4 regions of the Acidovorax sp. LjRoot194 genome follow, and region 2 is predicted to be linked to each of the others. Evidence: predicted binding sites of a transcription regulator. Region 2 holds the regulator's gene; each other region holds the start of a gene.

Region 1 (7,649 bases), 5.1 Mb from region 2:
CAAGTTCATTGAGAAGGTCGAGCAGATCACCTTCAACGGCCTGGACGCTGCGCAGCGCGAGCAGAACGTGCTGTTCGTCACCGAGCGCGCCGTGTTCCACCTGACCACCGAAGGCCTGGAGCTGACGGAGATCGCGCCCGGCATCGACCTGGAACGCGACGTGCTGGCGCACATGGGCTTCAAGCCCATCATGCGCAACGTGAAGACCATGGACCCGGGCCTGTTCCGCGCGCAGTGGGGCGGCCTGGCGCAGGCCATGGCGGCGAAGGCTGCGCAGGGCTGAGGGGCGTTCACGCCCTGGCGCTGGTCGGCGGCATGGGCCGGGCCCGGCGCCAACACCAACAAAGCAAAAAGCCAGCGGCCCAGGGAGGGCGCGCTGGCTTTTTGCCTTGCTGGGCTGCCGCTGCGGTGCGGCTGTGGGGCCCTGTGCCCCTGTGGCCGTGTGGCCGTGCCCCCAGCCCGCGCGCTACGAAGCGCTTTGCGTGTAGACCTTCTGCAGCAGCCGGATCAGCGTGGTGCGCTCGGCGGCGGTCAGTCTGGCGGTGGCGTCCACCTCCAGCTGCGCGGCGGTCTGCTCGGCCTGGGCGGTCAGCTCGGCCCCTGCGGGCGTGAGGTGCACGCCCATCGCACGGCCGTCGCTCGGGTGCGGGCGGCGCTCGATCAGGCCGCGCCGCTCCAGCGCGGCGATCAACCCCACCAGGTTGGGCGGCAGCACGTTGAGCGTGGCGCACAGCTGGCGCGACGTGATGCCCGGGTTGTGCGCCACCAGCGACAGCACCGAAAAATCCACCACCTTCAGGCGGTACACCGCCATGCGTTCCATGAAGACCTCGATCACGGCCAGCGACGCACGGCGCGCGTTGTAGCCCACCAGCGTGCGCAGAAAGCCCGTGTCCACCGACTCGGTGAAGGGCTCGGCCGAGGGGGTGGCGGGTGCTGCTGTAGCGGCGGCGGTTTTCTTGGAGGGGCGAGCGCTGGGCATGGGGCGATTGTGCGGAGTGGGGGGCGGGCCGGGGTCCGGCGCAAAGGCAGTGGTTGATGTAGATCAGGCCCTGCCGCAGGTTCTGGAAGCCTTGTTTGCTATGGATTTTATAGTTTTGGCAGGGTGAGGCCGTCGCTGCCGTGTCGGGGCCTCAGCGCAGTGCTACGCCGGGCTGCGCAGCACGCGCCGGTACTGCACGGCCTCGGCCACGTGGCTGACTTCGGTGGTGGGCGCCCCCGCCAGGTCGGCGATGGTGCGCGCCACCTTGAGGGCGCGGTGCGTGCTGCGCGCCGACCAGCCCAGGCGGGCCGCGGCGGTGTTGAGGAATTTGATGGCCGTGTCGTCCAGCTGCACGTGCGTGTCGATCTCCTGGCCCTGCAGCGCCTGGTTGGTCTTGCCCTGGCGCGCCAGGGCCACAGCGCGGGCGCGCTCCACCCGCTCGCGGATCGCGGTGGTCGACTCCCCCGCGGGCGCCTGCACCAGTTGCTCGGCGGGCAGGGCGGGCACCTCCACATGCAGGTCGATGCGGTCCAGCAGCGGCCCGCTGAGCTTGCCCTGGTAGCGGCTGATCTGGTCCGGCGTGCAGCGGCACGCGCGCTGCGTGGAGCCTAAAAAACCGCATGGGCAGGGGTTCATCGCAGCGATCATCTGGAACCGCGCCGGAAAGTCCGCGCGCTGCGCGGCCCGCGATATCGTGATGTGGCCGGTCTCCAGCGGCTCGCGCAGGGCTTCCAGAGCGGCGCGGGGGAATTCGGGGAGTTCGTCCAGAAACAGAACGCCGTGGTGGGCCAGAGAGATCTCGCCCGGTTTTGGGGGAGAACCTCCGCCGACCAGCGCTACCGCACTCGCCGTGTGGTGCGGGCTGCCCGTAGGCCTTTGCCCCCACCGCTCAGGCTGCAGGCGCCCCGCCAGGCTGGCAATCGCCGCGCTCTCCAGCGCCTCCTGCACGGTCATCGCGGGCAGCAGGCCCGCAAACCGCAGTGCGAGCATCGACTTGCCAGAGCCTGGCGGCCCGGCCATCAGGATGCTGTGCGCGCCGGCCGCAGCGATCTCCAGCGCACGCTTGGCCGTGGCCTGGCCCTTCACATCGGCCATGTCGGGGCCTTGGGTGTGGGCGGTCAGCGGTTGGGGCTCGAGGCGGCTCCAGCCGTCGTTGTCGACGTCGGCATCGCCCCCCGCCACGCTGCCGGGCGGCAAGAAGGCACGCACCACGTCGAGCAGGTGGCGGGCCCGCACCACGCGGGCGTCGGGCACCAGCGCGGCCTCTTCGGCGCTGCCAGGCGGCAGCACCAGGGTGACGTCGATCTGCTGGGCCTGCAGCGCCAGGCTGGTGGCCAGTGCGCCGCGCACGGCGCGCAACTCGCCCGAGAGCGACAGCTCGCCCGCAAACTCATAGCCTTTGAGCTTGCTGGCATCGACCTGTCCGCTGGCCGCGAGGATTCCCAGGGCGATGGGCAGGTCGAACCGGCCCGAGTCCTTGGGCAAATCCGCGGGTGCCAAGTTCACCGTGATGCGTTTGTTGTGCGGAAATTCGAGCCCCGCGTTCTGCAGCGCCGAGCGCACGCGCTCCCGCGCTTCCTTCACTTCGACCTCTGCCAGTCCCACCAGCGTGAAGCTGGGCAGGCCATTGGCCAGATGCACCTCGACCGTCACCGAAGGCGCCTGCAGCCCCAGAAGGGCGCGGCTTTGCACCAAAGCAAGACTCATGAAGCAGATTCTCCCCAGATGGGTGCGTTTTGTGGTTTTTAGTTGCGCGTAGTGCGCGCCTTGCACCAAGTAAGTGCATGGTGAGGAGCGAACAACCCCTCACTGTACCGGGGGATCCATGTAACGCGAAGCAACGGGCCGGCGCGGCATGACATGCCAGTGGCACGGTCCGTGCTTAGAGCCCCTGTCCCCTACTTTGTCCAACCGGAGGAAACATGACCCGCGCCATCATCAAGACCCTGGGCGTTGCCCTTGTTGCAACCCTTCCCATGCTGGCCAGCGCCCAGCTCACCGGCAACGTCAGCCTGACCACCAACTACAAGTTCCGTGGCCAGGACCAGGACGCCTCCAAGGCCAAGGCCGTCAAGCCCGCGCTGCAAGGCGGCTTCGACTACACCTTCGGCGAAACCGGCTGGTACGTGGGCAACTGGAATTCCAGCGTGGACTGGCTGGCCAACAACTCGCTCGAGTCCGACCTGTACGGCGGCTACAAGTTCAAGGCCGCAGGCGCCGACTTCGACCTGGGCGCGCTGACTTACATCTACCCCGGCAACAGCAACGGCAACACCACCGAGCTGTACGGGGCGGCCACCATGGGCCCCTTCACCGCCAAGTACTCGCACACCATTTCCAAGGACTACTTCGGTTTCGCAGGCGCCAAGGCAGGCTCGGGCCTGAAGGGCACCAACACCGGCTACCTGAACCTGGCGTTCGCACAGGAAGTGGCCCCCAGCATCACGCTGAAGGCATCGGTGGGCTTCACCCGCTTTGCCAGCGACATCAAGGACACGGGCGTGCCCAACTACATGGACTACAGCGTCGGCGGCGCGTATGACTTCGGCAGCGGCCTGTCGCTCGGCGCCGCCGTGGTGGGCGCCAACAAAAAGGCCTTCTTCGGCCACGTGAACAAGTCGCGCGTGATCGTCACGCTCACCAAAACCCTGTAAGCAGTCTCGATGGGCGCAGGCTGCGCCCGTTGTCGGAGGATCCCAAAATGAAAATGGTGACAGCCATCATCAAGCCCTTCAAGCTCGACGAGGTGCGCGAAGCGCTCTCGGACATCGGCGTGCAAGGCATCACGGTAACCGAGGTCAAGGGCTTCGGCCGCCAGAAGGGCCACACCGAGCTGTACCGCGGTGCAGAGTACGTGGTCGACTTTCTGCCCAAGGTCAAGATCGAGGCCGCCGTGGCCGACGACCTGGTGGACCGCGTGATCGAATCCATCGAAACCGCCGCCCGCACCGGCAAGATCGGCGACGGCAAGATTTTCGTGACCCACCTGGAGCAGGTGGTGCGCATCCGTACCGGCGAAACCGGCAAGGAAGCCCTGTAAGGGCCCGGTTGCCACAGACACCAGAGAAATGCCATGAAAAAACTGCTTGCTTCCTTTGTACTGGGGTTGAGTCTGCTGTCCGGCGGCTCCGCCGTGCTGGCCCAGGCCCCTGCTGCTGATGCCGCGGCATCGGCCCCCGCAGAAGCCGCGCCTGCTGCCGCTGCGCCAGCCCCCGCCGCCGCACCTGTCGCTGCACCGGCACCCGCCGCTGCGGCCTCCGAGGCCGCCCCTGCCGCACCCGTGCCCAAGATCGACTCCGGCGACACCGCCTGGATGCTGACCTCCACGCTGCTCGTGATCCTGATGACCATCCCCGGCCTGGCGCTGTTCTACGGCGGCCTGGGCCGCAGCAAGAACATGCTGTCGGTGCTGATGCAGGTCTTCGTGGTGTTCTCGCTGATCTCCCTGCTGTGGGCCATCTACGGCTACAGCCTGGCGTTCTCCGGCGAGGGCAAGTTCTTCGGCGGCTTCCAGAAGATCTTCCTCAAGGGCGTGACCCAGGAGACCTTCGGCGCGCTGATCACCATCCCCGAGTACGTGTTCATCGCGTTCCAGGGCACGTTCGCGGCCATCACCGTGGCGCTGGTCGTCGGTTCGTTCGCAGAGCGCATCAAGTTCTCCGCCGTGCTGATCTTCTCGGTGCTGTGGTTCACCTTCAGCTACGTGCCCATGGCCCACATCGTGTGGGGCGGCGGCCTGCTGGCGGCTGACGGCGCACTGGACTTCGCAGGCGGCACCGTGGTGCACATCAACGCCGGTATCGCCGGCCTGGTGGGCGCTTACATGGTGGGCAAGCGCATCGGCTTCGGCAAGGAAGCCCTCACGCCCCACAGCCTGACGCTGACCATGGTCGGTGCCTCGCTGCTGTGGGTAGGCTGGTTCGGCTTCAACGCCGGCTCCGCAGGTGCCGCCAACGCTGGCGCCGGCCTGGCCTTCGTGAACACCGTGCTGGCCACTGCCGCTGCCACGCTGAGCTGGATCGCTGGTGAAGCGCTGCACAAGGGCAAGGCTTCCATGCTGGGCGCCGCCTCCGGTGCCGTGGCCGGCCTCGTGGCCGTGACGCCTGCCGCTGGCTTCGTGGGCCCCATGGGTTCCATCGTGCTGGGCCTGCTGGCCGGTGTGGTCTGCCTGTGGGGTGTGGGTGGCCTCAAGCGCCTGCTCAACGTGGACGATGCATTCGACGTGTTCGGCGTGCACGGTGTGGGCGGCATCCTGGGTGCCATCCTGACCGGTGTGTTCGCATCGCAAAGCCTGGGTGGTACCGGCGGCCTGACGCCCGACACGTTCTCGATGGGTGCCCAGGTGTGGATCCAGGTCAAGAGCGTGCTGTTCACCATCGTGTGGTCCGGCGTCGTGGCGTTCATCGCCTACAAGATCGCCGACCTGCTGGTGGGCCTGCGTGTCTCGGAAGAAGCCGAGCGCGAAGGTCTGGACATCACGTCGCACGGCGAGACGGCGTACAACCGCTGATCCCGTCAGCCCGATGCGCTGCGGTGTCTGGTGGCACCGCAGCGTTGCAACAAGAACAAGCGAGTGACTCCTCTTGGTTCTTCAGCCCGCCGCCCTGGCGGGCTTTTTTCGCGTGCGGCGGGGCCTGCAGACCCGTGCAGCCCCGCACGCTGACCACCTGAACGCCCCTTGAACGCCCCTTGAACGCGCCCTGAACGCCCGCTTGAACGCCGCCAAGGCGAGCGCCGCATCTTCAGCGGCCAAGGCAACCTCCGCCGAATTGCAGCGCGCTGTTCAAAAAATTCACGCGCCCAGGCCGTCGCACGGCAGGTGCCTGCCGCTACGATCCCAGGCATGGACCACGCCCTTGCCCAGATCGCCGACCGTGTGCGCGCAGCCGCCGCCGACCAGACGCCCTTGCGCATCCGCGGTGGAGGCACCAAGGACTTCCATGGCCTGGCGCTGCATGGCGAGGTGCTCGACACCCGCACCTTGCGCGGCATCGTGAGCTACGAGCCCAGCGAACTGGTCGTCACCGTGCGCGCCGGTACCCCGCTGGCCGAGCTGGAGGCCGCGCTGGCCGCACAGGGCCAGTGCCTGCCGTTCGAGCCCCCGCATTTCGCCCAGGCGCCTTCGGACGCCGCCACCGTGGGCGGCATGGTCGCCGCGGGTTTGTCGGGCCCGGCGCGTGCCAGCGTGGGTGCGGTGCGCGACTACATGCTGGGCGTCACGCTGCTCAACGGCCGCGCGGAGCTGCTCAGCTTTGGCGGCCAGGTGATGAAGAACGTCGCGGGCTACGACGTATCGCGCCTCATGGCGGGCGCCTGGGGCACGCTCGGGCTGCTCACCGAGGTCAGCCTCAAGGTGCTGCCGGTGGCCCCGGCCGAGGCTACGCTGCGCTTTGAATGCAACCAGGCCGACGCGCTGCGCAAGCTGCACGCCTGGGGCGGCCAGCCGCTGCCTTTGAACGCCAGCTGCTGGGTGCAGGACGGGGCTGTGGGCACGCTCTACGTGCGCCTGCGCGGCGCCGTGGCGGCTGTGGACGCCGCCTGCCGCAGCATGGGCGGCACGCGCATGGACAACACCACCACGGCGCCCGACTGGAATGCCTGCCGCGACCAGACCCTGCCGTGGTTCGCCGACCGCGCGCAGCGCCCCGGCCACGCGCTGTGGCGCCTGTCGGTGCCGCAGACCGCGCCGGTGCTCAGCCTGCCCGAAGCAACCCAGCCGCTCATCGAGTGGCATGGCGCGCTGCGCTGGGTGCAGGCACCGGATTCGGCGGGCGACGCCTTGCGCGACGCTGCGCGCGCCGTGGGCGGGAGTGCTACTGTTTTCATAGCTTCTGGCGCAGATCCAGCAAGCGGTAGCGGCCCGTCAGACCTAAAATCCCGCGCGCTGGAGCAGATCCACGCCCGCCTCAAGCACAGCTTCGACCCGGCGGGCATCTTCAACCCCGGCCGCATGGCGCAGGCCTGGTAGGCCCGGGACGTGCTTGCTGCCAACGCCATGCGACGACATCTGCGCCACCTGACGGGGCACCACCGCACGGTGGCGAGCAACCGCGTGCTGGGCCTGCTGCTGGCCTTCAACGCGGGCGCGGTCAATGCCGGGGGCTTCCTGGTGGTGCACCTGTACACATCGCACATGACGGGCTTTGTCTCCATGCTGGCCGACAGCCTCGTGCTGGGCAACACCGCTCTGGTGCTGGGGGCTATGGGGGCGCTGCTGGCCTTCCTGTGCGGCGCGGCCACCACATCGGTGATGGTGAACTGGGCGCGGCAGCGGCGCCTGCACAGCAGCTATGCGCTGCCGCTGCTGCTGGTGGCCGTGCTCATGCTGGTGTTCGGCCTGGTGGGCGCAATTACGCTGAGCTGGCCCACGCCGTTTGCGGTGCCGGTCACGGTGCTGCTGCTGTCGTTCATCATGGGCCTGCAGAACGCCACGGTGACCAAGATGTCGTCGTCGCAGATCCGCACCACGCACATGACCGGCGTGGTGACCGACCTGGGCATCGAGCTGGGCAAGATGCTCTACTGGAACCGCACCGGCACCGCGCCCGAGTCGCAGGTGCGGGCCAACCAGATGCGCCTGCGGCTCTTCGCGGGGCTGCTGGGCATGTTCCTGGTGGGCGGCATCGCGGGCGCGGCGGGCTTCAGCCGCGTGGGTTTTGTCTTCGTG
Region 2 (7,649 bases):
GCTGCACCAGCACGCGCTGCGCCAGCCGGCTGTGCAGGTTCAGCAGCAGCGCCTCGCGCCAGGAGGCGCGCAGCAGCACACCGCCCCGGCCGACCAGCAGGTCCTGCCCCGTGAGACCGGTGATGGCATGCACCTCGTCGGCCAGATAGCCCTCGACGCCCGCGGCGCAAGGAAGAAAGAGTTGGAGTTGGTTCATATCAGCGCAGAGGATAAGCCTTCAGGCCATGGGGGCGCCGGGTGCATCCGGTGCGGCGGGTGCGGCGGGTGCGCGCTGCAGCAGCAGTTGGCGGATCGATTCTGGAATGGTGGCGACCTTGCGGTCGCTGCGGCCGATGAAGACGATGCCGATCTTGCCGCGGGCCACCTCGCGCCCCGAGGTCTTCTCGGTCATGCGGAACACCAGGTCGAAGCCATAGCGGTTGAAATCCACCGGCGCCATCTCCACGCACATGGTCTCGCCATGAAAGCCCTCGGACTTGTACTGCGCCACGATGTCGCCCACCACGATGGACAGCCCGCCCACGTCGGCCTCCGGGTAGCCCAGCGACTGGAAGAAACGCACGCGCGCCTCGGACACCAGGCTCAGCAGCTGCGCGTTGTCCAGGTGCCCGCCCTGGTTCACATGGCTGATGTAGATCTGCATCTCGGTGGAAAAACCGAACTGCGCGGGAAGGTCGAAGACGATGCGGGCCATGGCTGGGCGGTGGGGGTGGAGCGGAGGTGGAAGCGTGGAACAAGGACAACGGGCGGGCACCCGCGGTGGCGGCGTGCATGCGGTACTGCGCAGGGCCGCTGGGTGCCGGGGATTTTCTGCAGCGACAGGCCCTGCGGCCCACGGCGGGTGGTGCCATGGGGCGGTGCGGCACATCCGGGCAGCTTCTTGCTGACAGCACGCCCGGTGTCTCTTATGCTCGCAGGCATGAGATTTTACCGGAGCCCCTCCCCCGGCCTTTTCCGCCAGGCCGTAGCCGCCACGCTGGCAATGGCCGCGCTGGTGCTGGCACCGATGGCGGGCGCCCAGACGCTCTACAAAACGGTGGGCCCGGACGGCCGGGTCGTCTACAGCGACAAGCCCCCAACGGGCGTGGGTGTGGACAAGGCGATGAAGCTGGACAACCTGCCGGTCAGCGTGGTGCCGGGTGCAGAGCCCCGCGCGGCCGACCGCAGCCCCAAGACCGAGCCCCCCGCCGCAGCACCCCGTGGCGACGTCGTGCTCTACATGGCCACCTGGTGCGGCTACTGCAAGGCCGCCAAGGCGTACCTGGCGCAAAAGGGCATTGCCTACCGCGAGCTGGACGTCGATACGCCGGTGGGCAAGGCGGCCTTTGCACAGATTGGCGGGCGGGGTGTGCCGGTGCTGCTCACCAACGGCCAGCGGTTGTCAGGCTTCAGCGCACAGTCCTACGACGCCGTTTTCGCGTCCCAGCGCAAGTAGCCTGGCCTCGCACCCCACCGCACCGCAGTTGGCGGGCCGGTGGGTGGGCGGCGATCCTCCGGCGCACGGCCCATCGCAGGTCCTGAAGGCCCTGCAGCGCTGACAGAGCTACAGCGCCTTGCGCAGATTGGCCGGCGCGATCTTGAGCGCTTCGCGGTACTTGGCCACCGTGCGGCGTGCGCACTCGATGCCCTGCTCCTTGAGCATCTCGGCGATCTGGCTGTCCGACAGCGGCTTGGTGGGGCTCTCGGCCGCGACGAACTGCTTGATCAGCGCGCGCACGGCGGTGCTCGACGCATTGCCGCCCGTCTCGGTGCCCAGGCCCGAGCCGAAGAAGTACTTGAGCTCGTAGGTGCCGATGGGCGTGGCCATGTACTTGGCGGTGGTCACGCGGCTGATGGTGGACTCGTGCAGGCCCAGCTCGTCGGCAATGTCGCGCAGCACCAGCGGGCGCATGGCCAGCTCGCCATGCGTGAAGAAGTTCTTTTGCCGCTCCACGATGGCGCGCGAGACGCGCAGGATGGTGTCGAAGCGCTGCTGGATGTTCTTGATGAACCAGCGCGCCTCCTGCAGGCGCTGCTGCATGCCCTGGTGGCCTTCGCCGCCCTTGTGGCCGCGCAGTGCGCCGGCGTAGATGTCGTGCACGCGCAGGCGCGGCATCACATCTGGGTTGAGCGCGACGATGAAATTGTGCTGCCCGTCGCGCCCGTTGGCGCGGCCCGCTTTGCGCACGATGACGTCGGGCACGATGATGTTGCGCTCCACGTCCACAAACTTGCGGCCCGGGCGCGGCTCCAGCCGGGCGATCAGGGCCATGGCGGCGCGGGTGCGCTCCTCCCCGTCGCCGCACAGCTGCGTCAGGCGGCGGATGTCGCGGCGCGCCAGCATCTCCAGCGGCTGCTGGCACACGCGCAGCGCGGTCTGCACGGTGTCGGGGTCGATCTCGCTGTCTTCGTCCGCGGCCAGGGCCTTGAGCTGCAGGGTCAGGCACTCGCCCAGCCCGCGCGCGCCCACGCCCACGGGCTCCAGGCTTTGCAACAGGCGCTGCGCCACCGTGAAGCGGTGCACCAGCTCTTCGATCTGCTCCAGGTCGTCGGGGCCGGCCAGGCTGATGGCCAGCTCTTCGAGCGGGTCTTCGAGGTAGCCGTCGTCGTTGAGCGATTCGATCAGGAACCGCAGCGCCGCGCGGTCCACCTCGGACAGGCGCAGCGACAGCGCCTGGCGGTGCAAAAAGGCGGTGAGCGATTCGTGCGTGCGGGCCAGCTCGGTGGCGTCGGCCTCGTCGCCTTCGGCATCGTTGCGGTTGCGGGCGGGCGCATCGCCGCCCCATTCGGTGTCGTTCGGCGCGACCTCGACGGTGCCGTCGCCGCTCCAGTCGGGCTCGTCGCTGGCGCTGCTGCCCGGCTCGGAGTCACCCAGCGGGCCGTCGGCCGCGGTGTCGCTGGACGTGCTGGCGGTGCTGGCGCCGGGTGCGTTGGAATACAGCGTGTCGTCCGCGCTGTACTCGTCGGGCTGGGCAGGAACGTCGGCCGCCTCCAGGCCGAACTCTTCGCGCGGAGCTTCTTCTGCGTTGCGCTCGAGAAACGGGTTTTCGTCGAGCATCTGCTCGACCTCCTGACCCAGCTCCAGCGTGGACAACTGCAGCAGCCGGATGGACTGCTGCAGCTGCGGCGTGAGCGCCAGGTGCTGCGAAACGCGCAGTGACAGGCCGGGCTTCATCGGGCAGCCGCCTTGCGGCCTGCACGGCGCGCGGCGCACGCCGCCCCGCGGGGTGGCAAAAGGGAGAGGCGGGGGTCGAACGTACGGTCCATCGGTCTGCTACATGCGGAAGTGTTCGCCCAGGTACACCCGGCGCACTTCGGCGTTGTCGACGATCTCGGAAGGGGTTCCCTGCGCCAGCACTTGGCCGTCGCTGATGATGAACGCGTGGTCGCAGATGCCCAGCGTCTCGCGCACGTTGTGGTCGGTGATGAGCACGCCGATGCCGCGCGCCTTGAGGAAGCCGATGATGCGCTGGATCTCGATCACCGCGATGGGGTCGATGCCGGCGAAGGGCTCATCCAGCAGGATGAAGCGTGGCTGCGTGGCCAGCGCGCGGGCGATCTCCACCCGGCGGCGCTCGCCCCCGGACAGGGCCATGGCGGGCGAGGCCCGCAGGTGGTCCACCCGCAGCTCCTGCAGCAGGGCGGTGAGGCGCTCTTCGATGGCCTCGCGCGGGAGCGGCTGGCCGTTGTCGCCGCGCTGCAGCTCCAGCACGGCGCGCACGTTTTCCTCGACCGACAGCTTGCGGAAGATGGACGCCTCCTGCGGCAGGTACGACAAACCCAGGCGCGAACGGCGGTGGATGGGCATGTGGGCGACCGACTGGCCGTCGATACGGATGTCGCCCGCATCGCTGCGCACCAGGCCCACGATCATGTAGAACGAGGTCGTCTTGCCCGCGCCGTTGGGCCCGAGCAGCCCGACGACTTCGCCCTTTTGCACGGTGAGCGACACATCCTTGACGACCTTGCGGCTGCCGTACGACTTGGCCAGGTGCTGCACCTCCAGCCGACTGCCGACCTGTGGGTCTGCAGCCGCGGGTCCGCTGGAGTGGACAGGCTGCGCGCTCACTTGGCGCCGCCGCCGAGGGTGTTGCTGGGGCGCAGCGCCGGGGCCGACGACGGCGCGGCAGGTGCAGCGGCGCCCGGTGGCGGGTCCTTGGGCGCCAGCACTGCGCGCACGCGGCTGCCAGGGGCCGGGGTGTCGCCTGCGGTGCTGGTGGACGGCTTGCGCTGGCCGTCCACGGTGAACACGTCGGTCAGGTTGTTGTAGACGATGACGGCGCCGGTGATCTCGTCGCTCAGCACCGCACCGCGGTAGCGGCGCAGCTCGGCGCGGGTGATGAAGCGCACGTTGTCGGCCTTGCCGTCGTACTCGATGACCTCGCTCTCGCCCTCGATGAACTCGTCGGGCGCACCGGGCACGGTGTCGCGCTTTTGGCGAAAGAACGCGCGCTTGCCCGCCTCGGCCGTCACCACCCCGTACTGGTAGCCCTCGGCGTCCTGGCGCACATCCAGCCGCGCACCGCGCAGGATGATGGACCCCTTGGTCATGACCACGCGGCCGGTGAACACGCTGGTTTGCTTGAGCTCATCGTGCCGCAGGGCGTCGGCCTCGATGTTCATGGGTTTGGCGCGGTCAGCCTTTTCAGCATGGGCAACGCCATGAATGCAGGCCAGGGCCGTGAGCAGGAGGGTTGGGAGGATGCTGTGTTTCATAGGGCACGAATCTTGCAGTTCATTGTAGCCACCCCACGGCATGCGCCATGGAAAAAGACCCGCACGCTTCCACGCGCGTGGGGTCTCTGGCCCCAAGCAGTCGCTTCCTCGGGTCGGGACGGCAATGAAAAAAGCCCGCATCAGCGGGCTTTTTCGCAGGGCATGCCGGGCCCCAGGCGGCTCGGGCTTACTTCTGCTTGGTCAGGAACTCCACCACTTGCAGCACGTTCTGCATGTTGCCGGCCATGGTGCCGTCGGTGTAGTACTTGCCGGCCACGCCCATCGAGGGCACGCCTTCGACGCCGTAAGCGTCTTGCAGCTGCGATGCGCGGCGCACCTGGTTCGACACGGTGAAGGAGCTGTAGACCTCCTTGAACTTGGCGGCGTCCACGCCCTGCTGGGTCACCCAGGCCAGGATCTCGTCGTCCTTGGCGAGCTTGGCTTTCTCCACATGGATGGCGCGGAACACCTTGGCGTGCAGGGCTTCGAGCTTGCCCATGCCTTCCAGCGCGTAGAACAGCTTTTGCTGCGGCACGAAGCTGGCGTTGAACGCCACGGGCACGCGGCGGATGGACAAATCCTTGGGCGCGGCCTTGACCCAGGCGTCGAGCGTGGGTTCGAACGCGTTGCAGTGGGGGCAGCTGTACCAGAAGAACTCGATCACATCGACCTTGCCGGCGGGCGCGTCGGGCGTCACGGGCTTGTCCAGCCGCTTGTAGTCCTTGCCCTCCTTGAACTGGCGGGCCTGGGCCAGCGCGGGCGTGGCGACGGGCAGCGTCAGGGCGGTGGCGGCGACTGCCGAAGCAGTGGACAAAGAAAACTCACGGCGTTTCATGACAAAGACTCTCCTAGTTCAGGTCTGGGGGATGGGAGCCGCGCCCCCGGAAAAAGTTCAGCCCGCGCAGTCCGCAGGCCCGCCGTTCAACGCTGCACGCGCACCAAGGCCGACTCCACGCCCGTGCCGTCCAGCTTTTCCTTGAGCTGCTCGGCGTCGTCGCGCTTGGCAAACGGACCCACGCGCACCCGGAAGACCGGCCGGCCGTTCTGCTCGCGTTCGCTCACCCGGGCTTCCCAGCCCAGCATGGCCAGCTTGGCGCGCTGGGCGTCGGCATCGGCCTGGGTGCGGAAGGCACCGGCCTGCACGAAGTAGTCAAACGGGTCCACATTGCCCTTGGCAGCAGCCTTGGCCACGGCCAGGTCGCCCAGCGGGTCGGCGCCGGGCTTGCTCTCGGCCTTGGCGGCCTCGGGCTTGCTGGCGGCCGGCTTGGGTGCGGAGGCCGCAGCCCGCACATCCGGCGCCGGCGCCGCGGCGGCGGGCGCCGACGCGGGGGCAGAAGCCGCGGCCACCGGGGGGCGGGCCGGGTTCTTGCCGTACAGCGGCGAGTTCGGGTCCCAGTTCTTGTTCTTTTGCGACTCGGCCGCGTCCAGGTCGACACCGCGGCCATTGCTTTTGTTCAGGAAGGGTACCGGCACCTTGGTCACGAACACGGCCACCGCCAATGCGGCGCCCAGGCCCACGATGACCCCCACGATGAAGCCGATGATCGTCCCGCCCGTCTGTTGTTTCTTCATAGTGACTGCTTACATTCTGGCTGGAGCCGATACGCCCAGCACGGCCAGGCCATTGTGCAATACCTGTGCGGTGGCCGCGACCAGCGCCAGGCGGGCCTTCTTCACGGCCTCGTCGTCGACCAGGATGCGCTCGGCATCGTAGTAGCTGTGGTAGCTGGCGGCCAGGTCGCGCAGGTAGAAGGTGACGTCGTGCGGCGCCTCGCCGTCGGCGGCGGCCGTGAGCATCTCGGGGTACTTGGCCAGCTGCAGCATCAGCGCCTGGGCCTGCGGGCCCTGCAGCGCCGACAGGTCGACACCGTGCAGGGACGCCACGTCACCACCGCCGGCCTCTTGCCAGGCCCGCAGCACCGACTGGATGCGCGCGTGGGCGTACTGCACGTAGTACACCGGGTTGTCGTTGTTCTGCGCGACGGCCAGGTCCACGTCGAAGGTGTACTCGGTGTCGGGTTTGCGGCTCAAGAGGAAGAAGCGCACCGCGTCCTTGCTGGTCCACTCAATCAGGTCGCGCAGCGTGACGTAGCTGCCCGCGCGCTTGCTGATCTTGACCTCTTCGCCGCCCTTGACCACGCGCACCATGGTGTGCAGCACGTAGTCGGGGTAGCCCTGTGGAATGCCCACATCGGCCGCCTGCAGCCCGGCGCGCACGCGGGCGATGGTGCCGTGGTGGTCGGTGCCCTGGATGTTGACGACCTTGGTGAAGCCGCGCTCCCACTTGGCGATGTGGTAGGCCACGTCGGGCACGAAGTAGGTGTACGTGCCGTCCTTCTTGCGCATGACCCGGTCCTTGTCATCGCCGTAGTCCGTGCTTTTGAGCCACAGCGCACCGTCCTGCTCGTAGGTCTTGCCGTTGGCGATGAGCTTGTTCACCGTGGCGTCCACGCGGCCGCTGGTGTACAGGCTCGACTCCAGGTAGTACTCGTCGAACTTCAGGTTGAAGGCCTGCAGGTCCTTGTCCTGCTCGTTGCGCAGGTAGGCCACGGCGAACTGGCGGATGGATTCCACATCATCCACGTCGCCGCTGGCGGTGAACTCGCGGTCGTCGGCCTTGACGGTCTTCCTGGCGAGGAAGTCATTGGCGATCTCCTGGATGTACTCGCCGTTGTAGAACGCCTTGGACGCCGGGTTCTCCGGGTCGGTGGGCCAGCATTCGTCGCCGGGCTTGAAGCCCTTGGCGCGAAGCTGAGTGCTGATGGTCAGCGTGTGGATCTGCACGCCCGCGTCGTTGTAGTAGAACTCGCGGTGCACGTTCCAGCCCTGGGTGCTGAACAGGTTGCAGATCGCGTCGCCCAGGGCCGCCTGGCGGCCGTGGCCCACGTGCAGCGGACCGGTGGGGTTGGCAGAGACGAACTCGACCAGCACCCGCTGGCCGTTGTCCTTTTGGT
Region 3 (7,649 bases), 1.8 Mb from region 2:
GCGTCGATCTCCAGTTGCTTGGACCGCAGGACGAGGTTCGAAACGGACAAAGTCGCCACCGGGTCAAGCATGCAGGTTTCCTGGGTTCGTTGTTTCAGGGGCGACTGCGCGTTGCGGCGCGCCGTCGTCGGGTCATGGAGGGTCAGGCCACAGCCACGCTGACCCGGCCGCCATCCACCCGCACATTGTGAGCCCGTACAGACTGCTCCGGCGTCTCGATGCATTCACCGGTGAGCAGATCGAAATGGTTTTTGTACATCGGCGACGCCACCACGACGCGGTCGCCGATGTTACCGATCAGCCCGCGCGACAGCACGCTGGCGCCGGACTTGGGGTCCACATTGTCGATGGCGAAGAAGCGGTCGGCGCCCAGTCGGAACACCGCCACGTGGCGGTCGGCGACCAGTGCGCACACGCCGGTGCTGGGCAGGATGTCGTCGACCGCGCAGATATCGGTCCAGGCGAGGGTTTCTTCAGTGCTTTGGGGAAGTGCGCTCATGGCGTGATGCTTTCAAAAGTGGGTTGCGCATGCGGTGGGAGCGCAGCCGTCCATCAGGCCGGCTCCGCGCTCCGCGCTCAGGCTGCCTGGGCGATGGGGATGACCTTGGCTGCACCACGCACGCGTTCGTCGGCGGTGGCAGGCCGGATCTGACCGCGCTCTTCCACGAACAGCACGTTCTCGTCGCCCTTATCGCTGTTCACGAACGAGCGGAAGCGCTTGCGCGTTTCGGGGTCGGTCACAGCGGTCTTCCATTCGCACTGGTAGGTGTCCGCCACATGCTGCATCTGTGCTTCGAGCTCGGCGCACAGGCCCAGGCTGTCCTTGATCAGCACGTCCGTGAGGTAGCCCAGGCCGCCTTCGAGGTTCTCGCGCCAGGTGCTGGTGCGCTGCAGCCGGTCGGCGGTGCGCACGTAGAACATCAGCACCCGGTCGATCATGCGCACCAGGTCTTCCTTGTTCAGGTCGGACGCAAACAGCTCTGCGTGGCGCGGCTTCATGCCGCCGTTGCCGCAGATGTACAGGTTCCAGCCCTTTTCAGTGGCGATGATGCCGATGTCCTTGCCCTGCGCCTCGGCGCATTCACGCGTGCAGCCGGACACGCCGAACTTGATCTTGTGCGGCGAGCGCAGGCCCTTGTAGCGGTGCTCCAGCTCTACCGCAAGGCCCACGCTGTCGCCCACACCGTAGCGGCACCAAGTCGAGCCCACGCAGCTCTTGACCGTGCGCAGCGACTTGCCGTACGCATGGCCCGACTCGAAGCCGGCGGCAATCAGCTCTTCCCAGATGGTGGGCAGTTGCTCGACGCGTGCGCCGAACAGGTCCACCCGCTGGCCGCCCGTGACCTTGGTGTACAGGCCGTATTTCTTGGCCACCTGGCCCACGGCGATCAGGCCGTCGGGCGTGACCTCGCCGCCGGGCATGCGCGGCACCACCGAATACGTGCCGTCCTTCTGGATGTTGCCCAGGTAGTAGTCGTTGCTGTCCTGCAGGCCCGCCAGCTCCTTCTTGAGCACGAACTCGTTCCAGCACGACGCGAACACGCTGGCCGCCACAGGCTTGCAGATGTCGCAGCCCAGGCCTTTGCCGTGCTTGGCCAGCAGGTCGTCGAAGCTCTTGATCTCGCCCACGCGCACCAGGTGGTAGATCTCCTGACGCGAATATGCGAAGTGCTCGCAGATGTGGTTGTTCACAGCCATGCCGCGGCGCGACATTTCCATCTTCATGACCTGCGTGACCAGGGGCACGCAGCCGCCGCAGGTGGCACCCGCCTTGGTGCAAGCCTTCATCTCGGCGATGGTGCAGGCGCCCTCGCCCACCGCGGCGCAGATGGCGCCCTTGGTGACGTTGTTGCACGAGCAGATCTGCGCTGCATCGGGCAACGCTTCCACGCCCAGGCCGGGCTTGGCCTTGCCGTCGCTGGACGGGAAGATCAGGAATTCGGGGTCTTCAGGCAGCGCGATGCCGTTCAGTGCCATTTGCAGCAGAGTGCCGTATTCGGTGGCATCGCCGATCAGCACGGCGCCCAGCAGTTGCTTGCCGTCCTCGCTGATCACGATCTTCTTGTAGATCTGGCGGCGCTCGTCCACGTACTGGCACGTGCGGCTGTGGGGCGTGCGTCCGTGTGCGTCACCGATGCTGGCGACATCCACGCCCATCAGCTTGAGCTTGGTGCTCATGTCGGCGCCCACGAAAGCGGCGTCGGCGTCGCCCGCGATGTGGCGTGCTGCGACGCGGGCCATGTCGTAGCCCGGGGCCACCAGGCCGAAGGTCTGCTCGTTCCACGACGCGCATTCGCCGATGGCGTACACGTCGTGGTCGCTGGTGCGGCAGGCGCTGTCGATAGCCACTCCTCCGCGCGGGCCGACGGCCAGCAGGGATTGGCGGGCCAGCTCGTCGCGCGGGCGGATACCTGCAGAGAACACGATCATGTCGGTCTCGAGATAGGTGCCGTCGGCAAACACCATGCGGTGGCGCGCGCGGGCACCATCGGTGATCTCCTGCGTGTTGCGGCCGGTATGCACGGTGACACCCAGCTCTTCGATCTTGGCCTGCAGCACACGGCCGCCGCCCTCGTCCACCTGCACGGCCATCAGTCGCGGGGCGAATTCGACCACGTGGGTTTCCAGTCCCATGTCGCTCAGCGCCTTGGCGCATTCCAGGCCCAGCAGGCCCCCGCCCACGACCACACCGGTCTTGGACTTGGCGCCCGATGCCTGCATGGCTTCCAGGTCTTCGATGGTGCGGTAGACGAAGCAGTGCTCACGGTCGCGCCCGGCCACCTGCGGCACGAAGGGGTTGGAGCCGGTGGCCAGCACCAGCTTGTCGTAGGTCAGCACTTCGCCGTCGGCCGTGGTCACGGTGCGGGTGCGGCGGTCTACCGAGGCGGCCCGTGCGGCCAGGCGCAGCGTGAAGCCGGTACGCTCGAAGAATCCCGACTCAACCAGGGAGAGTTCATCGGCCGAGGTGCCGCTGAAGAAGGCGGAGAGGTGCACCCGGTCGTAGGCAGCGCGGGGCTCCTCGCACAGCACGGTGACTTCCACGCCGGTCATGCCGGTTTCCGCCAGGCTTTCGAGGAACTTGTGGCCCACCATTCCGTGGCCGATGAGAACAATTTTCATGATCGTGGTCCTGCAATGACCCGGCTGACCTGGAGAGCTCGGAGCAGGATGGGCATGCGTTACCGGACCGTGGGGTCGGCGCCGCACCCTCACCCTCCGCGGTAGCACGGGTGTGGTTTGGAACAACCAGGCGAAGAGGCATCGAAGCCAAGGCCACCTGGGTTCCGCCATCATTAGCGGAGGGTTGTTGTCGGTCCCACCGGCAGCTTTACCAACGGGGTTGCTCTCTCATCGCAATATCCATGCCGAGGTACCATTGCCCCGAAAGCCCGGCTCTGCGCGCCTTCCAGAGATGGCGCTGCAGGCGCGGGCCGCACAGAATCCGCGGTGTCGCATCAATGCGGTGCAGGGCATCCCCAACATAGGGCGATGCCAGAAGTCAGTCGGTGCATGGCGGTGGGTGGTCTACGGAGCTCTGGCGGGTGGGCAACCCGCAGAAGGTCGACGGGCGACGGCGCAGTTTCTGTGGCCCAGCAAACCAGCCAGCGTGGGCCCCGGCTGGCTGCAGCGCCTGTCTGCGGCCAATTTTTCGTTTTCAAATCCGTCACGCGGGCGCAAACTCCAGCCACCAGCGGTAGCCCAGGGACAAAAACTCCCCCTCCGAGAGACCACCACCATGACCGAACGCAGATCCACGTCAGACCGGCGCAGCGGCGCAGACCGCAGGCAAGAGGAACAAGGCCCTCCCAGCAACTACGAGCGGCGCCGCACGGTCGAGGCCCGGCAGCCCGAGTTGACCGAGCTGCACTTGAGCGACGAAGAGCTTCACGCGCTGGGGTTCACGCCAGACGCGCCGGCACCCAAGAAACCACAAGGATCGGCCTGATCCGATCCACGCAGCGGTAGCGGCCTGTGAAAGGCGCGCTCCGGGTCAGAGCTCTCAGTGGTCGGTATCGGCCACAGCGATCACCCGGTGCGCCACCATGTCCAGCGCGGGCCGGGTGTTGCCCTGCTTGTCCGTCCACACCTTGGGCACCAGGCTGCCTGCGACGGCCAGCGCATCGCCGTCACGCAGGTGGTGCAAGGATGCGCGCACATCGCTGTCAAACGCGATCACGTTCACAAACAAGGTTTCGCCGTCCGCCGTGGTGGCGCGCACCTTCGCCACGGTGAAGGGCTTGCCCGTCTTGTCGGTCCGCTGCTCGGCATCGCCGTACAGACGCCCTGACACCAATCCATCGATCATGTGAGTCCTTGACCCCGAGGACGCACGGCGCGCGCGCAGCAACGAGGACTGGTTGTTTGTGGGCGCCTGCTGAGGCGGGCCATGGAGGACACGGCTGCAGTACCCGGGGGATGAGGAGCGGCGATTCGACAGCGCCAGCAAAAAAGCCCAGAACCTTTCGGTTCTGGGCTTTTGCTATCAATGGTCGGCGTGGCGGGATTCGAAATACCGCGTGAAACCCGCTTCAAACCTAGCAAAAGTCCAAAAGGCGTTTAGGGTTGCCCCTAAAGTTGCCCCATGCACCAAATTGTTGCGATTGTCCCACAGCTGCGATTGCGTCAGTTCAACGGGCCGGACTGCCCTGGCTCGTCACCCTGCATGACGTTATTCACCGTGGCCTGGCGCACCATCAAAACGAACTCTTTTTCATAGTCTGAGCGCGCGGCGTGCGCTGGCCCGTGGTCTGCGATGTCGCAGAACGCCATGTACTCGTTCATGATTTCGATCTTGTTTTCGGACTGGCGCACGGCCGCCAGCAGCAGCGCGTTGACGGATTCCAGCAGCGCAATCGTCTGTGACGCCCTCTCCTGCTGAAACTCCATCTGCTCCTGCAGCAGGTTCACCTGTTCTTGCAACGTCAGTTCATCAGCCATGCGGGACTCCTTCATTCAACAAAAATTGGCAGCTCGATCTGCCGGGTGGGGTCCTGCGGGCCGTGCTTGAACAGCGCGACCGGCGGTAACTGGATCAGGGCCTCCGCCTGCTCAATCGTGCCGCGCAGCCAAGCATCCCAGTCACCCTTTTCTAACGGCACAACGGTGCGCTTGTCCTGCATGTGGGGCGGGCGCTTGGGGTCGGGCCGGTGCATCAGCCTCAGCAGCGGATGCACGTCGCAGTTCTGCGTGACCATGGTGAAGTTGGACAACACCTCGCCAGTGGCCGGGTCGGTCCACTCGTTCCACAGGCCGGCCAGGCCCCACGGCTCGCCATCGGCGCGGGAGAACTGCCACGCGGTGTGCACGCCGTCTTGCCAATACGGCTCGACGTAGCTCTGCGCGGGGATGATGCAGCGCTGACCACGGCGCCACGGGCCGCCGTAGGTCCACGATTTGGCCATCCCCTCGCGCCTTGCGTTGACGGTCGACAACCGCTTGCCGTCCTTGCCCTTGGGTATGCTGGTTTGAGAGTCCGGCGGGATCATGCCCCACTGGCCCACAACAAGCTCCGCAGCCTGCCCAGCGCCCCGCAAGAACGGCCCACGGTACAGCGGGCTCATCTTGTCGCGCCACTCTTCCTCAGGCAGATCACCGAAGTGCAGAACAAGCTGCTCACGGCCGGGGACTTCGTAGAAGGTGCACATGCAGCACATTCTGCCGCGCATGAGATACACTGTAAATATGTACAGTCTTTTGGATTCCCCACTGCCGGTGCCCTATGACGTGGCCGTGCAGTCGCTCGCTCTGCCGATCTGCGGCGTGAGCGTGCGCGCGGGTTTTCCGTCGCCAGCAGATGATTTTGTGGTGGAGCGGCTGGACATCATGCAGCTGCTGGTGGTGCACCCCCAAGCCACCTACTTCTGGCGTGTAAAAGGCGACTCCATGCGCGATGCTGGGATTGAAGACGGCAGCATCATTGCGGTGGACAAGGCAGTACGGCCGAAGCATGGGCTCATCGTCGTGGCAATCGTGGACGGCGAGTGCACGGTGAAGTACCTCTACCAACGCGCAGGCCGCATCAAGCTGCGTGCGGCCAATCCCACGTATCCGGACATCATCCCCCGCGACAGCCAGACGATTGACGTGTGGGGCGTGGTGCGTGGATGCGTGAAGATTTTCCCGACCTCCTGACTGGAACGCCTGCGCGTGAACCTGTATGTACGCCCTGGTCGATGGGAACAACTTCTATGTGAGCTGTGAGCGCGTGTTCCGGCCCAGCCTGCAGGGCCGGCCAGTGGTGGTGCTGAGCAACAACGATGGCTGCGCCATTGCGCGATCCAACGAGGCCAAAGCGCTGGGCATCAAGATGGGTGCGCCATGGTTTCAGATCCAGCACATGGAGGACACGCACGGCCTGGTGGCCCTGAGCGCGAATTTCACGTTGTACGGGGACATGAGCAACCGCATGATGAGCCTGGCCGCCGGCCTGGGGCCCACGCAAGAGATCTACTCGATTGACGAGAGCTTTGTCGGGCTGCATGGCATGCGCGGCGACCTCACGAAGCGCAGCCGGGCCATAAGGGAGCGCATCGACCGCTGGGTGGGCATTCCCTGCGGCGTAGGCATTGCGCCCACGATGACGCTGGCCAAGCTGGCGAACCACATCGCGAAGACGGCAGAGCGCAAGCCCGGCAGCTACCCCAGCGAACTGGCCCAAGTCTGCAACCTGACCGCCCTGCCCGCTCAGGATTTCGAGGACGTCCTGGCGGCGACGCTGGTGGAAGAAGTGTGGGGCGTAGGCCGCAAGATCGGCGCGCAGCTGCACGAGGGCGGCATTCACACAGTGCTGGACCTTGTGCGCATGGACCCGGCCACCGTGCGCCGGCGCTGGAGCGTCGTACTGGAGCGCACAGTGCGGGAGCTGCAAGGCATGCAGTGCATGCAGCTGGACGATGCGCCGGACCCCAAGAAAGAAATTGCATGCACTCGATCATTCGGCAGCACCGTGACGGATCTTCCCCCGCTGGTCGAGGCCGTGAGTGAGTTTGCAAGCCGGGCCGCGGAGAAGCTGCGCAAGCAGGACAGCCTGGCCAGCCAGTTGCTCGTTTTCTGCCACACATCGCCGTTTCGCGATGGGCCGCGGTTCAACAAGTCGGTTGTGGTGCCGCTGCGCAGGCCCACGGCAGACACGGGGAAACTTGTATGGGCTGCGGCCGCCGGGATGCGGCGCATGTACGAGCCAGGCTTTCGGATGGCAAAGGCTGGGGTGATGCTGCTGGACCTCGTCCCGAGCAGCCTTATGCAAGGCGAGTTGGACCTGGAAGATGAAGACCACCGCGACCGCAGCAAGCTCATGAAGGCTATCGACTCGCTGAACAACCGTTACGGTAAGGGGACAGTGCACTCAGCAGCGACGGGTGGAAGCGTCAACGCCACGAAGGACTGGGGGATGAGGCAGGAAAGGCGCACACCGCAATACACCACATGTTGGGAAGATGTGCCAATCGCGCGGGCTTAGCACTCAGCTGCAGGGGTCTCACTCGGCGATTTGGACCTGCCGAAGAGCCTCCTCTCCACAGGTAAAACAGGTCACTCGCATCAAACCGGTGACCGACTTGGGCATCCACAGGAAATGGTAGGGCGCACGCCCATCCGCGTAACCAAGCACGATCTCATTTGCCCCGCATTTGAGGCATTCCAAGAAGAGG
Region 4 (7,649 bases), 1.1 Mb from region 2:
GCCGGCAGGGGCTTTGTGGGTGAGCGTGGTGCGCAGAAGGGGTTCAACCCACCGGCACGGCGCAACCTCAGGGGACTGCTACCAACGGTCCGACCGCATCCGCAACTCCCAGCTGCCGCTGCGCAGTTCGTACACGCCCACGGCGCCGTAGCGCTGCTCGCCCTTGTCGTCCCAGGTCATGGTGCCGATCACCGGCGCATAGCCGTTGATGCTGTGCATCGCCTTGGTGATCTCTGAGGGCTCTGCCGACTTGGCCTTCTGGATGGCGGCAGACAGCACGTACATGCTGTCGTAGCTGTAGTGGCCACCGTAGGCCGGCGGCTTCTTGTAGGCCTCGATGTACTTTTCGAGGAAGGGCTTGCCGGTGGCGAATTCCTTGGCCTCCAGCACGGGCGACGTGGCGTAGATGCCGTCGATGATGCCGGCGCCCTTGACCATGTCGGTGGTCTTGATGGTGTCGCCGCCCAGCAGGCTGACCTTGGTGTGGTCGACCTTGCGCAGGGCTTCGAGCAGCGCCAGCGCCTGAAAGTCGTTCAGGGTGGAGACGATGACCTCGACCTTGGCGGCCTTGAGCTCGCCGGCCAGTTCATTGAACGCCGTGGTCTTGTCGTCGAATGACTTGCGCACCACGACCTCTTTCTTCTCGGTCTTGAGCTGTGCGGCCGCGCCGTCGGCCAGGCCCTTGCCGTAGGGCGTGCCATCGTCCAGCGCGGCGTAGCGCGAGGCGCCGAGCTGCGTGGCCGCGAACGAGCCGATGGCGCGCGCCTGCAGGGTGTCGTTGCCGACCATGCGGAACGTGGTGGGAAAGCCCAGCTGCGTGAACTTGGGGTTGGTGGAGATGGCGATCTGCGCAATGTCCTTGGCCGCGTAGATGGGCGCGGTCTCGATGCTCACGCCCGAGTTCAGGTGGCCGATGACCGCCACCACACCCGCATCCACCAGTTGCTGGGCCACGGTCTTGCCGGTGGCGGCGTCGGCCTTGTCGTCCACCGAGACCACCTCCAGCGTCACGCGCTTGCCGTCCACGGTGTAGCCGCCCTTGTTCAGCTCGGCCACCGCCAGGTTCACGCCGTTGAGCAAGTCCTGCCCCAGCGCCCCCAGCGGGCCGCTCAAGGGCTGGGCCACGCCGATCTTGATGGTGTCGGGCACCTTGCTGCACCCGGACAGGAGCAGCAGCGCCGCAGACGTGACCACGGTCAAGGCCAGGCCGGCGGAAAGAAAACGGCGCCGGTCGTTAAGCTTGTTCATGCAGATTCCTCATCAGTATGTCAATGTGACCAGATGTATATGCGAGCGAATGGAAGGCGGCTATCGGGTATGCCCTGCCAATCATCAAACTATTAGCAAGTTTCAGGCCCTGCAAGGCATAAATGCTTCGGTGATGTGATGATCGGACGTCTTGCACCGCTGTAGCGCACCAATTTGTGGCGTAAAAATTGCTTATGCTTCGGGGTATGAACGAGTCTTTGCGCATCGTGGTGGTGGCCCCGGACCTGGCCATTGCCGATCCCGACGACGAACACGCCGTATTGCAGGCGGAGCGTTCGCGGGCGCTGCGCATCGGGCTGCTGGAGAACAACTTCAACCTGGTGGCCACACTGCCGGCTGACGTGTTCCTGAGCGAGCGCATCGCCCAGTTGCAACCCGACCTGATCATCGTGGACGCTGAGAGCGAGGCCCGCGACGCGCTCGAGCATGTGGTGGTCGCCACGCGCGACGAACGCCGGCCCATCGTGATGTTCACCAACGACGAGGACACATCGCACGTGAAGGCCGCAGTGGCCGCGGGCGTGTCGGCCTACATCGTGGCCGGTCTGTCGCCCCAGCGCATCCGCCCCATTCTGGACGTGGCGATGGCGCGCTTTCAGCACGAACAGGCCCTGCGCGCCGAGCTGGCCGATGCCAAGACCGAGCTCAAGGACCGCAAGACCATCGACCGCGCCAAGGGCCTGCTGATGCAGCGCCAGAACCTGACCGAGCAGGCAGCGTACGAGAAGCTGCGCAAGACGGCTATGGACAAGGGCCTGAAGCTCGTGGACGTCGCCCAGCGGATGCTGGATGTGATGGACCTGCTGGGCTGAACCCGTGACATCCCCATAGGCACTGCTCGCCTGCAGCAAGGGGCTTCTCGATGTGCTGCGCGTCGGCCTTTGCCTGGCGTCCCTGCCCGGGCCCCGCCCAGTTCTCACCACCACTCCCAGATGGTGCACCGCACAAAGGCAGTGCGGGCGCTCCTGCAGCACCCATCGCACAACCATTTGATTAAAACTGGCCGCTACCGCTTGATAGACAAGCGCTACCAGCTATCAATTACATAGCAATTACTGCGCCGCCTTGGCGCGCAGCTGGTGCGTCACAGGTTGGCACGCAGCTTGCGTTAACCCTGGCAAGACCAATGAAGGTCTTGCCCCTGACAGCAGCGGCCCAATGGCGGGCCGGTGCTGATGCCAAGCCCCAATGCTTGGCAATGGACAAAGGCGTCCCCACCCGCCCCGACGTATGCATGCGTGCATCTCGCGGGGTGTGGTGTGGACGCCTTTTTGTTTTTAACGCTACGAGGAAGTGCCCCATGACCGATCTGCTCAAAACCAGCCTCAACCGCCGCACCGTGCTGCAGGCCGCTACCGTGGGCGCCGTTGGCGTCAGCCCCGCGCTGCGTGCGCTGGTGCATGCCCAGGGCTCGGACGCCCCCGAGAAGAAGGAAGTCAAGATCGGCTTCATCCCGCTGACGGACTGCGCCAGCGTGGTGATGGCCTCGGTGCTGGGCATCGACAAGAAATACGGCGTGACCATCATCCCCACCAAGGAAGCCTCCTGGGCCGGTGTGCGCGACAAGCTGGTCAACGGCGAACTCGACTTTGCCCACGTGCTGTACGGCCTGGTGTATGGCGTGCACCTGGGCCTGGCCGGCCCCAAGAAGGACATGGCCGTGCTGATGAACCTCAACCACAACGGCCAGGCCATCACGCTGTCCAAGAAGCTGGCGGACAAAGGCGCGGTCAACGGCGCGGGCCTGGCCAAGCTGATGGCCAGCGAAAAGCGCGAGTACACCTTCGCGCAGACCTTCCCCACCGGCACGCACGCCATGTGGCTGTACTACTGGCTGGCGGCCAACGGCATCAACCCGATGAAGGACGCCAAGGTCATCACCGTGCCGCCGCCACAAATGGTGGCCAACATGCGCGTGGGCAACATGGACGGCTTCTGCGTGGGCGAGCCCTGGAACCACCGCGCCATCATGGACGGTATCGGCGTAACCGCCACCACCACGCAGGACATCTGGAAGGACCACCCCGAGAAGGTGCTGGGCACCACGTCCGAGTTCGTGCAGAAGTACCCCAACACGGCGCGCGCCGTGACGGCCGCCATCCTGGAGGCGAGCAAGTGGATCGACGAAGGCCTGGCCAACAAGAACAAGATGGCCGAGACCATTGCCGGCAAGGCCTACGTGAACACGGGTGTCGATGCGATCAACCAGCGCATCCTGGGCCGCTACCAGGACGGCATGGGCAAGACCTGGGACGACCCCAACCACATGAAGTTCTTCAACGACGGCGCGGTGAACTTCCCGTACCTGTCGGACGGCATGTGGTTCCTCACGCAGCACAAGCGCTGGGGCCTGATCAAGGACCACCCTGACTACCTGAACGTGGCCAAGGCCGTGAACCGCATCGACGTCTACAAGCAGGCCGCCGCCGCATCGAAGACCCCGGTGCCCAAGACCGAAATGCGCAGCAGCAAGTTCATGGACGGCGTGGTGTGGGACGGCAAGGATCCCGCCAAGTACGCCGACAGCTTCAAGGTCAAGGCCTGATCGCCCTGGCCTGACGACGACATTCACCCCGCCAGCACCACCCGCCCCTCTTTCAGGAGAACACCATGGTCAGCGCCGTCTTTCACACCCCGTTGGATGCAGCCCCGCCGGTTGCCACAAAAGCCATGCACCCTGCAGCCACCGCCACCACGGCCAGCGCTATGCCAGCCATCGGCACCAGCAGCCAACCGCAGTCCACCACCGCCAGCACGCCGTCAGCCCCGCGCCGCGACTGGGCTGCCCTGTCACGCAGCTTCTGGATGGCCGTGCTGCCGCCACTGTGCGGCCTGGGCCTGCTCATCGGCCTGTGGGCGGTGGTCTCCACCACCACAGGCGGCAGCATTCCGACGCCCCTGGAGACATGGAAACAGGCGCTCGAGATTTTCAGCAACCCGTTCTACCGCAACGGCCCCAACGACCAGGGCGTGGGCTGGAACGTGCTGATGTCGCTCGAACGCGTGGCCGTCGGCTTCGGGATGGCGGCGCTGGTGGGCATTCCGGCGGGCTTCGTGATCGGGCGTTTCAACTTCCTGTCGCGCATGTTCAACCCGCTGATCAGCCTGCTGCGCCCGGTGTCGCCCCTGGCCTGGCTGCCCATCGGCCTGCTGGTCTTCAAGGGCGCGAATCCTGCCGCCATCTGGACCATCTTCATCTGCTCCATCTGGCCCATGATCATCAACACTGCCGTGGGCGTGCAGCGCGTGCCGCAGGACTACATGAACGTGGCCCGCGTGCTCAACCTGTCGGAGTGGAAGATCGCCACCAAGATACTGTTCCCCGCCGTGCTGCCCTACATGCTGACCGGCGTGCGCCTGGCCGTGGGCACTGCGTGGCTCGTGATCGTGGCGGCCGAGATGCTGACCGGCGGCGTTGGCATCGGCTTCTGGGTGTGGGACGAGTGGAACAACCTGAACGTCAAGAACATCATCATCGCGATCTTCGTGATCGGCATCGTCGGGCTGGTGCTGGAGTTTGCGCTCATCAAGCTGGCCACCGCATTCACGTTCGAAGAGGTCAAAGCCTGAACCACACGTGACCCACCCCTGAGCTGCGCCTGCAGCGTGCCCCCTCAAGGGCACACCGCGGCCCGGCAAAAACCGGCTCCATCGTGGCCTCGAAACAAACAGGAGTTCCTCATGCACACCTCTCTCACCAGCAAGTTCATTGAAGTCCATGGCGTGGAGCAGACCTTCAAGACCGCCAAGGGCCTGTTCCCGGCGCTCAGGGACATCAACCTCACGATCGCCAAGGGCGAGTTCGTCGCGCTGATCGGCCACTCGGGCTGCGGCAAGTCCACGCTGCTCAACCTGATCGCCGGCCTGACCACACCCACCAACGGCGCGCTGCTGTGCGCCAACAAGGAGATCAAGGGCCCGGGCCCCGAGCGCGCGGTGGTGTTCCAGAACCACTCGCTGCTGCCGTGGCTCACCTGCTTCGACAACATCTACCTGGCGGTGGAGCGCGTGTTCGGCGGCAAGGAAAGCAAGGCGCAACTCAGGGCCCGCACGGACGCCGCGCTGGCATTGGTCGGCCTCACGCCTGCGGCGCAAAAGCGCCCTGGCGAAATCTCGGGTGGCATGAAGCAGCGCGTGGGCATCGCCCGCGCCCTGTCGATGGAACCGCAGGTGCTGCTGATGGACGAGCCCTTTGGCGCACTGGACGCATTGACGCGCGCCAAGCTGCAGGACGAGTTGCTGGAGATCGTGGCGCGCACGCAGAGCACCGTGGTCATGGTCACGCACGATGTGGACGAGGCCGTGCTGCTGTCCGACAAGATCGTGATGATGACCAACGGCCCCGCCGCCACGATTGGCGAGGTGCTGGCTGTCGACCTGCCCCGCCCCCGCCGCCGCGTGGAACTGGCCGAAGACGCGCAGTACGTGCACTACCGCAAGGCCGTGATCGATTTTCTGTACACCCGCCAGGGGCACGTCGAGAAAGCGGCTTGAAGCCCCGCGCTGCCAGGCGTGGCAGTACACCCCAGGCGCTGGCCGGTTCCGGTCAGCGCCTTTTCATTTGCCCCTGATACGCACGCAGGTTGAACCCGTGCGGCCCGAGCCAGTGTCGCGGTGCAAGGGCCGCCCCGCCGCAGGGGCGGCGTGCCCTTCCAGGGCGAAGGCGCGCAGCGCCTCAGCGGGCAGTAGTCAATGACTGCCGCTGATGTACTGTTCCAGCTGCTCGATGATGAATTTTTGCTCCGAGATGATGTCCTTGACCAGGTCGCCGATGGAAATCATGCCGACCAGCTTGCCGTTGTCCACCACGGGCAGATGTCGCAGGCGGCCGGTGCTCATCATCTGCATGCACTGCTCGCTGGTCTGGTCGGGCCGCACGAAACGCACGGCCGAGGTCATCACATCGCGCGCGATGGTGGCCGCCGAGGTGCGGCCCAGCAGGGCGATCTTTCGCGCATAGTCACGCTCGGTGAAGATGCCCACGATGGCATCGCCCTCGGTGACCACCAGCGCACCAATGCCTTTGTCAGCCATGAGCTGCAGGGCAGCCAGCACCGAATCGGTGGGCCGGATGGTGTGCACGGTGGCGTCGGGCTTGGCCTCGAGAATCTTGGAGACGATGGTCATGGAACCTCCCTCTGAAACCTGGAACAGGTGCAGAGAGATTTCAGCCCATAAGCCCTGCCAGCGCAACCCGCGCAAGCCCGATTTGCGGTGCTTTGTGGGCGATCCGCCGCATCAGTTGTTTCGTGCCTGTTGCAGTCGGCCCGCACCGAAACAAACTGAAAAGAACCGAAACCGCTACGAGACGACGCAGCGCGCAGTGATGGGCACGATAGAGCCCATGTTCAACGCACTTCTCATGGGTTCAACGCCTGGTGGCACGAAGCTCCCGTTGTTGTTGTCGTCGCAAGACACGCGCTGCATCTGGCAACTGACCGCTTCATCGATTGTTTCCAATACTGGAACAGTCAGTTTGCGACCAGCTAGTTTTTCTCTGAACAGCCCCGGCGTACAGTTCAACCCATCGATGAGCCGAACCCGCAAGGCGACTCACCGAACCCGGGATCTGGCGATGGACACCTTTCGTTCCTGCACTGGTTACCGGTTTTTTTGAGACGCTTTTTTAACTTCAAGGACTTTCATCATGAACAACACCGCACGCTTCCTCTCCATCGCCGCCGTTGCCGCTTTCGCCTCCTTCGGCGCCCAAGCCGACGAAGCTGACGCTTCGCAATTCGCCACCAAGTTCGACACCAACCGCACCCGCGCTGAAGTGGCTGCAGAAGCTTCCAGCGTTGCTCAGACCCGCAGCATCGAGCCAGCAGGCTCCCGCGTCGTGACCTACAAGTCCACGGCTGACCGCGCTGCCGTGCGTGCCCAGGCTGCTGACGCCGTTCGCACTGGCCAGATCCCTTCGGGTGAGCAAGGCTGATCTGAATCCCACGGATTCAACGCCTGCCTCTCGCTGATAAGTAAACAACCTGATTTCTAAAAATTACCCTGGAGTTCCATCATGAACAAGACCGCACGCTTCCTCTCCATCGCCGCTGTGTCCGCTTTCGCTGCCTTCGGCGCCCACGCTGACGAAGCCGACGCTTCGCAATTCGCCGCCAAGTACGACACCAACCGCACCCGTGCCGAAGTGATGGCCGAAGCCTCGACCGTTGCCGCCACCAGCAGCACCATTCCTTCCGGCTCGCGCGTCCTGTCCTTTACTTCTACGGCCGACCGCGCTGCCGTGCAGGCCCAGGCAGCAGAAGCCCTGCGCACCGGCCGGATCTCTTCGGGCGAAATCGGTTCGCTGTAATCCGCAGACTGCAGCTCTGGCTGCAATGCAAAAAAGGCCGAGGCCCCCAGGGGCCTCGGCCTTTTTCTTT

What was found. The regulator sigma-54, encoded in region 2, starts transcription at its own class of promoters, with help from an activator protein. The targets are predictions, from matches to a motif close to TGGCANGNAANCTGCTTT.
Region 1: a site for sigma-54 is predicted at 2,850-2,867, ahead of ACSQ3N_RS01320 (TorF family putative porin). Genes of this name have one in related genera too.
Region 3: a site for sigma-54 is predicted at 3,351-3,368, ahead of nirB (nitrite reductase large subunit NirB). Genes of this name have one in related genera too.
Region 4: a site for sigma-54 is predicted at 2,362-2,379, ahead of ACSQ3N_RS19595 (CmpA/NrtA family ABC transporter substrate-binding protein). Genes of this name have one in related genera too.

What each region holds. Positions count from the first base shown of each region.
Region 1 is NZ_CAXUQB020000001.1:282,249-289,897, forward strand. Features, by position in the region: gene ACSQ3N_RS01305 (acyl CoA:acetate/3-ketoacid CoA transferase) at 1-283, shown strand, start outside; gene ACSQ3N_RS01310 (MarR family winged helix-turn-helix transcriptional regulator) at 467-982, opposite strand; gene ACSQ3N_RS01315 (YifB family Mg chelatase-like AAA ATPase) at 1,145-2,689, opposite strand; gene ACSQ3N_RS01320 (TorF family putative porin) at 2,905-3,636, shown strand; gene glnK (P-II family nitrogen regulator) at 3,684-4,022, shown strand; gene ACSQ3N_RS01330 (ammonium transporter) at 4,056-5,492, shown strand; gene glcE (glycolate oxidase subunit GlcE) at 5,826-6,950, shown strand; gene ACSQ3N_RS01340 (YoaK family protein) at 6,978-7,649, shown strand, end outside.
Region 2 is NZ_CAXUQB020000001.1:5,360,791-5,368,439, forward strand. Features, by position in the region: gene ACSQ3N_RS24285 (THUMP domain-containing class I SAM-dependent RNA methyltransferase) at 1-196, opposite strand, end outside; gene ACSQ3N_RS24290 (acyl-CoA thioesterase) at 218-694, opposite strand; gene ACSQ3N_RS24295 (glutaredoxin domain-containing protein) at 920-1,435, shown strand; gene ACSQ3N_RS24300 (RNA polymerase factor sigma-54) at 1,544-3,154, opposite strand; gene lptB (LPS export ABC transporter ATP-binding protein) at 3,254-4,048, opposite strand; gene lptA (lipopolysaccharide transport periplasmic protein LptA) at 4,045-4,695, opposite strand; gene ACSQ3N_RS24315 (thiol:disulfide interchange protein DsbA/DsbL) at 4,883-5,530, opposite strand; gene ACSQ3N_RS24320 (SPOR domain-containing protein) at 5,617-6,267, opposite strand; gene argS (arginine--tRNA ligase) at 6,277-7,649, opposite strand, start outside.
Region 3 is NZ_CAXUQB020000001.1:3,540,320-3,547,968, forward strand. Features, by position in the region: gene ACSQ3N_RS15930 (nitrate- and nitrite sensing domain-containing protein) at 1-71, opposite strand, end outside; gene nirD (nitrite reductase small subunit NirD) at 143-499, opposite strand; gene nirB (nitrite reductase large subunit NirB) at 577-3,120, opposite strand; gene ACSQ3N_RS15945 (hypothetical protein) at 3,737-3,946, shown strand; gene ACSQ3N_RS15950 (single-stranded DNA-binding protein) at 4,001-4,306, opposite strand; gene ACSQ3N_RS15955 (hypothetical protein) at 4,624-4,938, opposite strand; gene ACSQ3N_RS15960 (SOS response-associated peptidase) at 4,950-5,645, opposite strand; gene ACSQ3N_RS15965 (LexA family protein) at 5,683-6,132, shown strand; gene ACSQ3N_RS15970 (Y-family DNA polymerase) at 6,158-7,459, shown strand.
Region 4 is NZ_CAXUQB020000001.1:4,303,994-4,311,642, forward strand. Features, by position in the region: gene ACSQ3N_RS19585 (branched-chain amino acid ABC transporter substrate-binding protein) at 79-1,248, opposite strand; gene ACSQ3N_RS19590 (ANTAR domain-containing response regulator) at 1,455-2,081, shown strand; gene ACSQ3N_RS19595 (CmpA/NrtA family ABC transporter substrate-binding protein) at 2,570-3,814, shown strand; gene ntrB (nitrate ABC transporter permease) at 3,880-4,839, shown strand; gene ACSQ3N_RS19605 (ABC transporter ATP-binding protein) at 4,951-5,763, shown strand; gene ACSQ3N_RS19610 (CBS domain-containing protein) at 5,959-6,396, opposite strand; gene ACSQ3N_RS19615 (hypothetical protein) at 6,395-6,886, shown strand; gene ACSQ3N_RS19620 (hypothetical protein) at 6,917-7,204, shown strand; gene ACSQ3N_RS19625 (DUF4148 domain-containing protein) at 7,286-7,579, shown strand.